DNA from 3 places in the Pseudomonas frigoris genome. Region 3 is predicted to be linked to each of the others. Evidence: predicted binding sites of a transcription regulator. Region 3 holds the regulator's gene; each other region holds the start of a gene.
What was found. Region 3 encodes sigma-54, which starts transcription at its own class of promoters, with help from an activator protein. Its sites were predicted from a motif close to ANTGGCATNNANNTTGCTNT; they were not measured.
Positions count from the first base shown of each region.

Region 1: the regulator sigma-54 is predicted to act here: its motif matches at 1,379-1,398, upstream of ACMXYH_RS22360 (CmpA/NrtA family ABC transporter substrate-binding protein).
Region 2: the regulator sigma-54 is predicted to act here: its motif matches at 1,934-1,953, upstream of ACMXYH_RS27835 (pilin).

Region 1 is NZ_CP180479.1:4,866,470-4,869,723, reverse strand. Features, by position in the region: gene ACMXYH_RS22365 (ANTAR domain-containing response regulator) at 1-33, opposite strand, end outside; gene ACMXYH_RS22360 (CmpA/NrtA family ABC transporter substrate-binding protein) at 49-1,260, opposite strand; gene ACMXYH_RS22355 (quinone-dependent dihydroorotate dehydrogenase) at 1,489-2,508, shown strand; gene rmf (ribosome modulation factor) at 2,751-2,966, opposite strand.
Region 2 is NZ_CP180479.1:6,036,298-6,039,551, reverse strand. Features, by position in the region: gene ACMXYH_RS27845 (type II secretion system F family protein) at 1-71, opposite strand, end outside; gene pilB (type IV-A pilus assembly ATPase PilB) at 74-1,774, opposite strand; gene ACMXYH_RS27835 (pilin) at 2,000-2,410, shown strand; gene ACMXYH_RS27830 (BON domain-containing protein) at 2,729-3,082, shown strand.
Region 3 is NZ_CP180479.1:1,198,047-1,201,300, forward strand. Features, by position in the region: gene rapZ (RNase adapter RapZ) at 1-221, opposite strand, end outside; gene ptsN (PTS IIA-like nitrogen regulatory protein PtsN) at 224-688, opposite strand; gene hpf (ribosome hibernation-promoting factor, HPF/YfiA family) at 701-1,009, opposite strand; gene ACMXYH_RS05365 (RNA polymerase factor sigma-54) at 1,084-2,577, opposite strand; gene lptB (LPS export ABC transporter ATP-binding protein) at 2,762-3,254, opposite strand, start outside.

The DNA.
Region 1 (3,254 bases), 3.1 Mb from region 3:
CGCGGTGTCGTTGATCAGCAGGATACGCAACATATTCGCAGTCTCCTGTCAGCGGCTGGCGAGAAGGGGCGAGCTGTCGCTCATGGCGTGCAGCTTGAAACTGCGGGCATAGCCGGCGGGGTCCAGGCCATCCCAGACCTTGCCGTCGATCAACTGGCTGCTGCGCATTGGCTGATCACTCGTGGCCACACCGACAGCGGTGGCGGCCTCTCGATACAAGTCTAGTTGCTGGACCTGACGGGCCACGCCCAGGTAGTCCGGGTCGTCGCGCAACAAACCCCAACGGCGGAACTGGGTCATGAACCACATGCCATCGGACAGATACGGCAGATTGACCTCGCCTTCACCATGGAAGCGCAGCGCGTGCGGATCTTGCCAGCGATTACCCAGCCCATCGGCGTAGTCACCGAGCAATCGCGGCTCGATGCAGTCGAGCGGTGCGTCGAGATATTCGGGCGCGCTCAAGAGCTTCGCGGTGCTGCGGCGATTCTCGGTACTTTCTTCGATGAAGCGGCTGGCCTCCAGAATCGCCATCACCAGCGCCCTTGCGGTGTTGGGGTATTGCTCGACAAAGGCGCGTGTGCAACCGAGGACTTTTTCCGGATGATCGGGCCAGATGGTCTGGGTGGTTGCCATCGTGAACCCCAGATTTTGCTGCACCGCGCTGGCGGACCATGGCTCGCCGACGCAGAAGCCGTCGATGCGCCCGGCTTGCAGGTGCGCGACCATTTGCGGCGGCGGCACCACCACGCTGTCGACGTCCTGCAACGGATGAATACCCTGACTCGCGAGCCAGTAATACAACCACATGGCGTGGGTGCCCGTAGGAAATGTCTGGGCGAAGGTGAGTTTTGGGCGACTTTGGTGCACGTGCCGTTCCAGTGCTTCAGGACCGGTCACGTCCAGCGCCTGTAAGCCATGGGAGAGGTTGATGCTCTGGCCATTCTGATTCAGGCCCATGAGCACCGCCATGTCGGTCGACGCGACACCGCCGATGCCCAAATGCACCGCGTAGATCAAACCGTACAGACTGTGGGCGGCGTCGAGTTCGCCACTGACCAGTTTGTCCCGCAGGTTGGCCCAGGACGACTGGCGCTTGAGGTTCAGCGTCAGGCCATAAGGTTGGGCAAAGCCCTGCGTGGCCGCGACCACTACCGAGGCGCAGTCACTCAGGGCCATGAAGCCGAGGTTGATTTCGGTCTTTTCCGGGGCATCGCTGCCGTTGACCCAGGCCAGAGGGTTGGCTGGAACTTCAATCATCAGTAAACACCTTCCATAAAAAAGCGCCGGACCGGCTGCTTGCCAGAGCAAGGCCAAGTGACGACGCCTTTGTCTTTCGACTCATCCCGCCGTTGGCATGAGTGCTTATGTGAGTGACGGTGCAAGGCATATGCCATTGCTCGCTGATTTTGTCGTGCGCCTCGCCTGCAACCCCGATGCCCGGCTATAATCGCCGCCACTTTTCGTAGCCCAGAGTCAAACCCGCCCATGTACACCCTGGCCCGTCAGCTGTTGTTCAAACTTTCCCCGGAAACCTCCCACGATCTGTCCCTGGACCTGATCGGCGCGGGCGGGCGTTTGGGCCTCAACGGCTTGCTGTGCAAGGCGCCGGCGAAAATGCCGGTGACCGTCATGGGCCTCGACTTCCCGAACCCGGTGGGTCTGGCGGCCGGTCTGGACAAGAACGGCGCGGCCATCGACGGTTTTGCGCAACTGGGTTTTGGTTTTGTCGAAATCGGCACCATCACTCCGCGTCCGCAGCCGGGCAACCCGAAGCCACGCATTTTCCGTCTGCCGGAAGCCGAGGCGATCATCAACCGCATGGGGTTCAACAACCTCGGCGTCGATCACCTGCTGGCTCGAGTGGCGGCGGCCAAGTTCAAGGGCGTGCTGGGTATCAATATCGGCAAAAACTTCGATACCCCGGTTGAGCGGGCGGTCGACGACTACCTGATCTGCCTGGACAAGGTCTACGCCCACGCCAGCTATGTGACGGTCAACGTCAGCTCGCCGAACACCCCGGGCCTGCGCAGCCTGCAATTCGGCGATTCGCTGAAGCAATTGTTGGCCGACCTGGCGACGCGCCGCGCAGAACTGGCGCTGCGCCATGGCAAACATGTACCACTGGCGATCAAGATTGCGCCGGACATGACCGACGAAGAAACCGCTCAGGTCGCGCAAGCGCTGATCGAAACCGGGATGGACGCGGTGATCGCTACCAACACCACCCTGAGCCGCGTCGGCGTAGAAGGCATGGAGCACGGCGACGAGGCGGGCGGTCTGTCCGGCGCACCGGTTCGTGACAAGAGCACCCACACCGTGAAGGTGCTGGCGGCCGAGTTGGCCGGTCGCTTGCCGATCATCGCCGTGGGCGGCATCACCGAAGGCAAGCACGCGGCTGAGAAAATCGCTGCGGGTGCCAGCCTGGTGCAGCTCTATTCCGGCTTCATCTATAAAGGCCCGGCGCTGATTCGTGAATCCGTAGACGCCATCGCCGCCCTGCGCTGATCCCTGTGGGAGCGAGCTTGCTCGCGATGACGGACTTGCATCCAACGTCATTGTTGAATGTTAAGCCGCTATCGCGAGCAAGCTCGCTCCCACAGAGATGTATGCTGCTCAAGGTGAGATTTTGGCAGGCATAAAAAAGGGCTCCTCGAAGGAGCCCCTGGGCCGAAGCCCGCCGCCCGGATGGGGCGTGCGTGGTAAGTCGTTACGTAATCAGATTGTCGTGTCGGAGTGTGTGCCCTGTGTTAGCCGACGGCGTGAAGTTCGTTGAGTCTATGGATTCCCGCAGTGCCGGTCATACCGTCCCAGTTGTCGCCGCGTCCTTCTCGCCAGCCGTTAATCCAGGCTTGGCGTACCGACGGTAGAGTAAATGGGCAAAGCTCACGGGATTTGCCACCAACGCCATATTGATATCCGCGCAAAAATGCTCTTTCCAACGGATCACGCTTAAGTCTTCTCATAGGGTGTTGCCCTCACTTGTTGACTGTATTAATCGTGTCGACCTCAATCGAGGTCTGGCAGAAAAACTCCTGCCGTTGGGGCTCGCTGCCGGCGTCGCGAGCCAAGGTGTTGACGTCATTGCGGCGTCAACCTGTATTGAGTTCTAACCAATGCGTCACATCGAGGGAATGATCGTTTTGTCATAAGGACGTAACGATAAAGATGGTATGGCGATAAGTAACACGATGTTGTCCCGTGTCTATTGGCAAAACCCCGGTATGATCAGCCCCGCGCTGCATGATGGGGTT
Region 2 (3,254 bases), 2.0 Mb from region 3:
GTCACTTTGGTGCCTTTGCGGTCTGTACCTTCCCAGGCGTAGACGCTGATTTTTGCTGCTTTGACCGCCATATTCAGTCCTTGGTGACCCGGTTGATTTCTTCAAGGCTGGTGATGCCTTGCATGGCTTTGAGCAGGCCCGACGTCCGCAGGTCGTTGAAGCCGTCTTTACGCATCTGGATGTCGATTTCCAGTGAGTTGCCTTCGGCCATGATCAGCCGTTGCAGGTCCGGGGTATTCTTCACCACTTCATAAATCCCTACTCGCCCTTTGTAACCGTTGTTGCAGTGATCGCAACCGACTGGCTCATAGATCGTGAATGAGCCGATCCGTTCCTCGGGGAAGCCTTCCTTGAGCAGCGCCTCCCGGGGAATCTCGATGGGTTTCTTGCAATGGCTGCATAGCTTGCGCGCCAGGCGCTGGGCGATGATCAGGCTGACCGAGGTAGCAATGTTGAACCCCTGGATGCCCATGTTGTGCAGGCGTGTCAGGGTTTCGGCGGCGCTGTTGGTGTGCAGGGTCGACAGCACCAGGTGCCCGGTCTGGGCGGCCTTGATGGCTATTTCTGCGGTTTCGAGGTCACGAATCTCGCCAACCATGATCACGTCCGGGTCCTGTCGCAGAAATGAGCGCAGCGCCTGGGCGAAATCCATTCCCTGTTTGGGATTGACGTTGACCTGGTTGATGCCTTCCATGTTGATCTCCACCGGGTCTTCGGCGGTGGAAATGTTGATGTCCACGGTATTGAGAATGTTCAGCCCGGTGTAGAGCGACACGGTTTTACCCGAACCGGTGGGCCCGGTCACCAGAATCATCCCCTGTGGCTGCTTGAGGGCGGCCATGTACAGGTCTTTCTGGTCCGGCTCATAGCCGAGGGCGTCGATGCCCATTTGAGCGCTGGACGGGTCGAGGATCCGGATTACCACTTTCTCGCCCCATAGGGTCGGCAGGGTGTTGACCCGGAAGTCTATGGATTTGCTCTTGGACAGGCGCATCTTGATCCGCCCGTCCTGGGGCCGACGCCGTTCCGAGATGTCGAGACTGGCCATGACTTTCAGTCTCGAGGCGATGCGGTTGGCCAGTTGAATCGGCGGCTTGGCGACTTCACGCAGCATGCCGTCGGTGCGCATCCGCACGCGGTAGGTTTTTTCGTAGGGCTCGAAATGCAGGTCGGAAGAGCCGCTCTTGATCGCGTCGAGCAACATCTTGTGGACGAAGCGCACCACGGGTGCGTCGTCGGCGTCTTGTCCGCCAATGGAATCCTGTTTGTTGTCATCGATCGACTCGATGTCCACACCATCAAGGTCGACATCGGCCATGTCTTCCAGGCCGGTGCTAGGGCTGTCGAAGAATTTTTCGATGGCATCGGTGAGCTTGTCGTCTTCAACCAGAATGGCTTCGGTATTGAGCCCGGTGCTGAACTGGATGTCATTGATGGCCTGGTGATTGGTCGGGTCGGAAACGCCCACGAACAGTTTGTTGCCGCGTCGCCAGAGGGGCAAGGCGTGGTGCTGGCGGATCAGTTTCTCGCTGACCAGACCCTTGGGTTGGGTTTCCTTGTCCAGGCAGTTGAGGTCGAGCAAGGTCATGCCGAAGTGTTCCGACGCGATCTCGGCGACCAGGCGGCTTTTCACCAGCTTGTTCTGCACCAAATAGGTGACTAGCGGGGTTTTATCACGTTGGGCTTGCTGATACGCCTGTTGCGCGCTTTTGTCAGTGAGCAGTTCGGCCAGGACCAATTGCTTGGTCAGACCGCTAAGGGCGATGTCATTCATTGGGATTCCAAGCGCAGACAGTTCATGACTTATAGCCTAGTCAAGCGGAGGAACCAAACCAGCGACGTTCAGGGGACAAAAAGTGTCAGATAGTGCGGATTCTGGGGGTAGGAAAGGGGTTTGTGTCGCTCGCACGCCCCGCCAACACGGGGTGAAGGGCTTGGCATGGGCTGTGCTGCGGCTAATTCAGATCATGAGATTTCGACTCATGCATGGAGCTTGTCTATGAATACTCAGAAAGGTTTTACGCTTATCGAGCTGTTGATCGTGGTGGCGATAATCGGGATCCTGGCGACGGTTGCGCTACCGCAATATTCGAAGTATCAATCGCGGGCGAAAGTAACTGCAGGTCTTGCTGAAATATCGGCACTGAAGGTCTCTTACGAAGACATTATCAATCAAGGTAACGCCCCCACCCTTGCTCTGATGGGCGTTAACGCGACCACAGGTAATTGCACGATTGCGGTGGCGGGCACCGTCGCTACCGGTGTTGGCAGTATTGGCTGCACGATCCTCAATGCAAACGGCCTGGTGGCCGGCAAGACCATCACGCTTTCGCGCACGCTTGACGGTGGCTGGACTTGCGCCTCGACAGTACTCAAAGAGTACGCGCCTAACGGTTGCCCTGGCGTCTGATCCAATTCCAAGCCTGTCCCATGCCCCGCGATTCACAACGCGGGGCATTTTTTTGTTCGTCATTTGAGGGGTCGATTCAAATAATCAAGAAAATCCCGACATTTCATGGCCTTAGGCCTGCGACAAAACCCGCAACTTGCATGTAGAGAATCTCGCAGTCATGCATTTTGCATGATTTCGAAAATCCTCTGTTTTTATAAGATACTGATTTATAACGGTTTATTGCTTGGCCGAAAGTTGGCACAGCGTTCGCAATATCTCTGGTAACCCTGCTGACAAGACACGCAGCAGACTTTATGAAAAACAGGAGTTACTCGTATGAAGAAGTTCGCTATCGCTGCCGCTACTGCTACCGCGCTGACCCTGACCATGGCCAACGCTGCATTTGCACAGACCACCACCACCCAAGCCCCGATGACTCTGGCGGCGGGTGAAATGACTAAGGCTAAAGAATCCACTTCCGATACCTGGATCACTACCAAAGTCAAAGCAGACCTGGTGACTGAAAAAGGCATTCCTGGTACCGACATTAAAGTCGAAACCAACAAAGGCGTTGTATCCCTGTCGTCCACCGTTGCGGTGACAGACGCTCAGAAAACCACCGCAGTGGCCATTGCCAAGAAAATCAAAGGCGTCAAAGCGGTCTCCGCTGACGGCCTGAAAGCCGAGTAAGGCAAGACTTCTCGCCTGGACTGGGAGAAGGCGCGGCAGGCGGGCCGAGCAATACGTCAGCCGCCTCTGGAGAGTTCATGCGAAAGGCCATAAGGATGTGGCCATTACAGGCCTCGGCATTCGTGTCGGGGCCTGTTCTATTTGGGTCAACGCAAAGCACATGTGGGAGCGG
Region 3 (3,254 bases):
AATTCGGGAAACCGCGACAAGTGACTCGGCAAGTTACGCGCATCGATGGATACGGCAACCAGCGGTTGTGCCAGCTCGGTGTGAATCAACGCGCGTTCGGCCAGTTCCGGCAACAGACCGGCGGGCAGGTTGTCGATGCAGTAGTAGCCGTTGTCCTCGAGAACATCGAGTGCGGTACTTTTACCTGAGCCGGAGCGGCCACTGACGATGATCAAGCGCATGATTAGTGACCGTTTTGCTCGTCCAGGACAACCTGATACAAGGCTTCATTGCTCGGGGCACTGCGCAGTTTCTCGCGCACTTCCTTGCGGTCGAGCATGCTGGCGATCTGGCGCAGTAACTCCAGGTGCGCATCGGTAGCGGCTTGCGGGACCAGCAGAACGAACAGCAGGTCAACCGGGGCACCGTCGATGGCGTCGAAATCAATGGGTGCATCAAGGTGCATCAGGGCGCTGATGGGCGAGGTGCAGCCCTTCAGGCGGCAGTGGGGAATGGCGATGCCATTGCCAAAACCGGTTGAGCCGAGTTTTTCACGGGCAATCAGAGCCTCGAAGACATCTTGCATCTCCAGATCCGGCACTTCTTTGTGGATAAGGTTGGCAATTTGCTCGAGGGCTTTCTTTTTACTGCCACCCGGCACGTTCACGAGGGAACGGCCGGGGGTCAGGATGCTTTCAAGTCGGATCATGGGTTGGGAGTGTTAACGACCGGTCGCGCCCTGGAGGAGGCTTTGGGTCTTTTCCTTATGCTTTTTGAGTTGTTTATCCAGCTTGTCGGTCAGTGCGTCGATCGCCGCGTACATATCGGTATGCTCCGCGTTTGCGACTACTTCATTGCCGGGAATATGCAGCGTGGCTTCGATTTTCTGCTTGAGCTTTTCGACCGTCATCGTGACCTGCACGTTGGTGATCTTGTCGAAATGCCTCTCTAATCGTTCGAGTTTTTCGCCGATGTAGGTGCGAAGAGGTTCGGTCACTTCCAGTTGGTGTCCACTGATGTTGACTTGCATACAGCTTCTCCTTCGTTGCCAGTGCATAAAGCGGCAGGCAGAAATGCCTGCCACTGGAACGCTGTGGCGTGGCTCTACATCAACCGCTTGCGTTCGCTCGAAGGCGCGATCCCGAGGGATTCGCGGTACTTGGCGACGGTGCGGCGAGCCACCTGAATGCCTTGTGCCTCCAGTAAACCAGCGATCTTGCTGTCACTCAACGGCTTTTTCTGATTTTCCGCGGCAACCAGTTTTTTGATGATCGCGCGGATCGCCGTGGACGAGCATTCACCGCCCTCGGAGGTGCTGACGTGGCTGGAGAAAAAGTATTTCAGTTCATATATGCCCCGTGGGGTATGCATGAATTTCTGCGTTGTCACCCGTGAAATCGTCGACTCGTGCATGCCCACCGCTTCGGCGATGTCATGCAGGACCAGCGGTTTCATGGCTTCGTCGCCGTATTCAAGAAAGCCGCGCTGATGCTCGACGATCTGAGTGGCTACTTTCATCAGGGTTTCGTTGCGGCTTTGCAGGCTCTTGATGAACCAGCGGGCCTCTTGCAACTGATTGCGCATGAAGGTGTTGTCGGCGCTGGTGTCGGCGCGGCGCACGAAACCGGCGTATTGAGCATTGACCCGCAGTCGTGGCACGGATTCCTGGTTCAGTTCCACCAGCCAGCGTTCGTTGTCCTTGCGTACGATCACGTCGGGAACGACGTATTCGGCTTCGCTGGACTCGATTTGCGAGCCTGGGCGCGGGTTGAGGCTCTGCACCAGTTCAATCACTTGGCGCAGTTCGTCTTCCTTGAGCTTCATGCGACGCATCAGCTGGCTGTAATCGCGGCTGCCGAGCAGGTCGATATAGTCGGTGACCAGGCGTTTGGCCTCGACCAGCCAAGGCGTCTTGGCGGGCAACTGACGCAATTGCAGCAGCAGGCATTCGCCCAGATTGCGGGCACCGATGCCAGCAGGTTCGAATTGCTGGATGCGGTGCAGGACGGCTTCGATTTCGTCCAGTTCGATGTCCAGTTCCGGGTCGAAGGCTTCGAGAATCTCCTCGAGGGTTTCGTCCAGGTAGCCCTGATTGTTGATGCAGTCGATCAGGGTCACGGCGATCAGGCGATCGGTGTCGGACATCGGGGCCAGGTTCAGTTGCCACAGCAGGTGGCTTTGCAGGCTTTCGCCGGCCGATGTCCGGGTGGTGAAGTCCCACTCGTCGTCATCGTTGCTCGGCAGGCTGCTGGCGCTGGTCTGATAGACGTCTTCCCACGCGGTATCGACGGGCAGTTCATTGGGGATGCGCTCGTTCCAGTCGCCTTCCTCGAGGTTATCCACCGTCGGGGCGGTTTCCTGGTAGGAGGGTTCCTGAATGTCGACGTTGGGTTGCTGTTCGGCTTTATCGGCCAAGGGGTCGGCGTTATCGAAGTCGTCGCCTTCTTCCTGGCGTTCGAGCATCGGATTGGACTCCAGGGCCTCCTGGATTTCCTGTTGCAGGTCCAGGGTCGACAATTGGAGCAGGCGGATGGCCTGTTGCAGCTGCGGTGTCATCGTCAGCTGCTGGCCCATTCTCAAGACTAGCGATGGTTTCATGGCAGGGGCTTAACACCTTATTCGCCGGCGCACATGCGCCATCCACTACAGGGCGCCGGAGCGCCAAACATAAGCAAATTATATGCCCGAAACTGCAGCGTTTGCCTAGAGCGCTGTAACAATAAAAAAATGTTGATTTTTTATCGAGGCAAGCGCCCGAGCAACCAGCCAGACACCTCAGTGCTTACAGGCGGAATTCATGGCCCAGATACACTTCCTTGACCAGGTCGTTGGCCAGGATGGTGGCAGAGTCACCTTCGGCGATCAGCTGGCCATCGTTGACGATGTAGGCGGTTTCGCAGATATCCAGGGTTTCACGGACGTTGTGGTCAGTGATCAGCACGCCAATGCCCTTGGCCTTGAGGTGATAGATGATCTGTTTGATGTCGCCCACCGAAATCGGGTCCACGCCGGCGAATGGTTCGTCGAGCAGGATGAATTTCGGGTTGGTGGCCAGTGCCCGGGCGATTTCCACACGGCGGCGTTCACCACCGGACAGGCTCATGCCGAGGTTGTCGCGAATGTGGCTGATGTGGAATTCCTGCAGCAGGCTTTCCAGCTCTTTGCGACGACCGGCCTTGTCGAGTTCCTTGCGGGTCTCGAGAATCGCCATGATGTTGTCGGCTACCGAGAGTTTGCGGAAGATCGATGCTTCTTGCGGAAGATAGCCGATACCG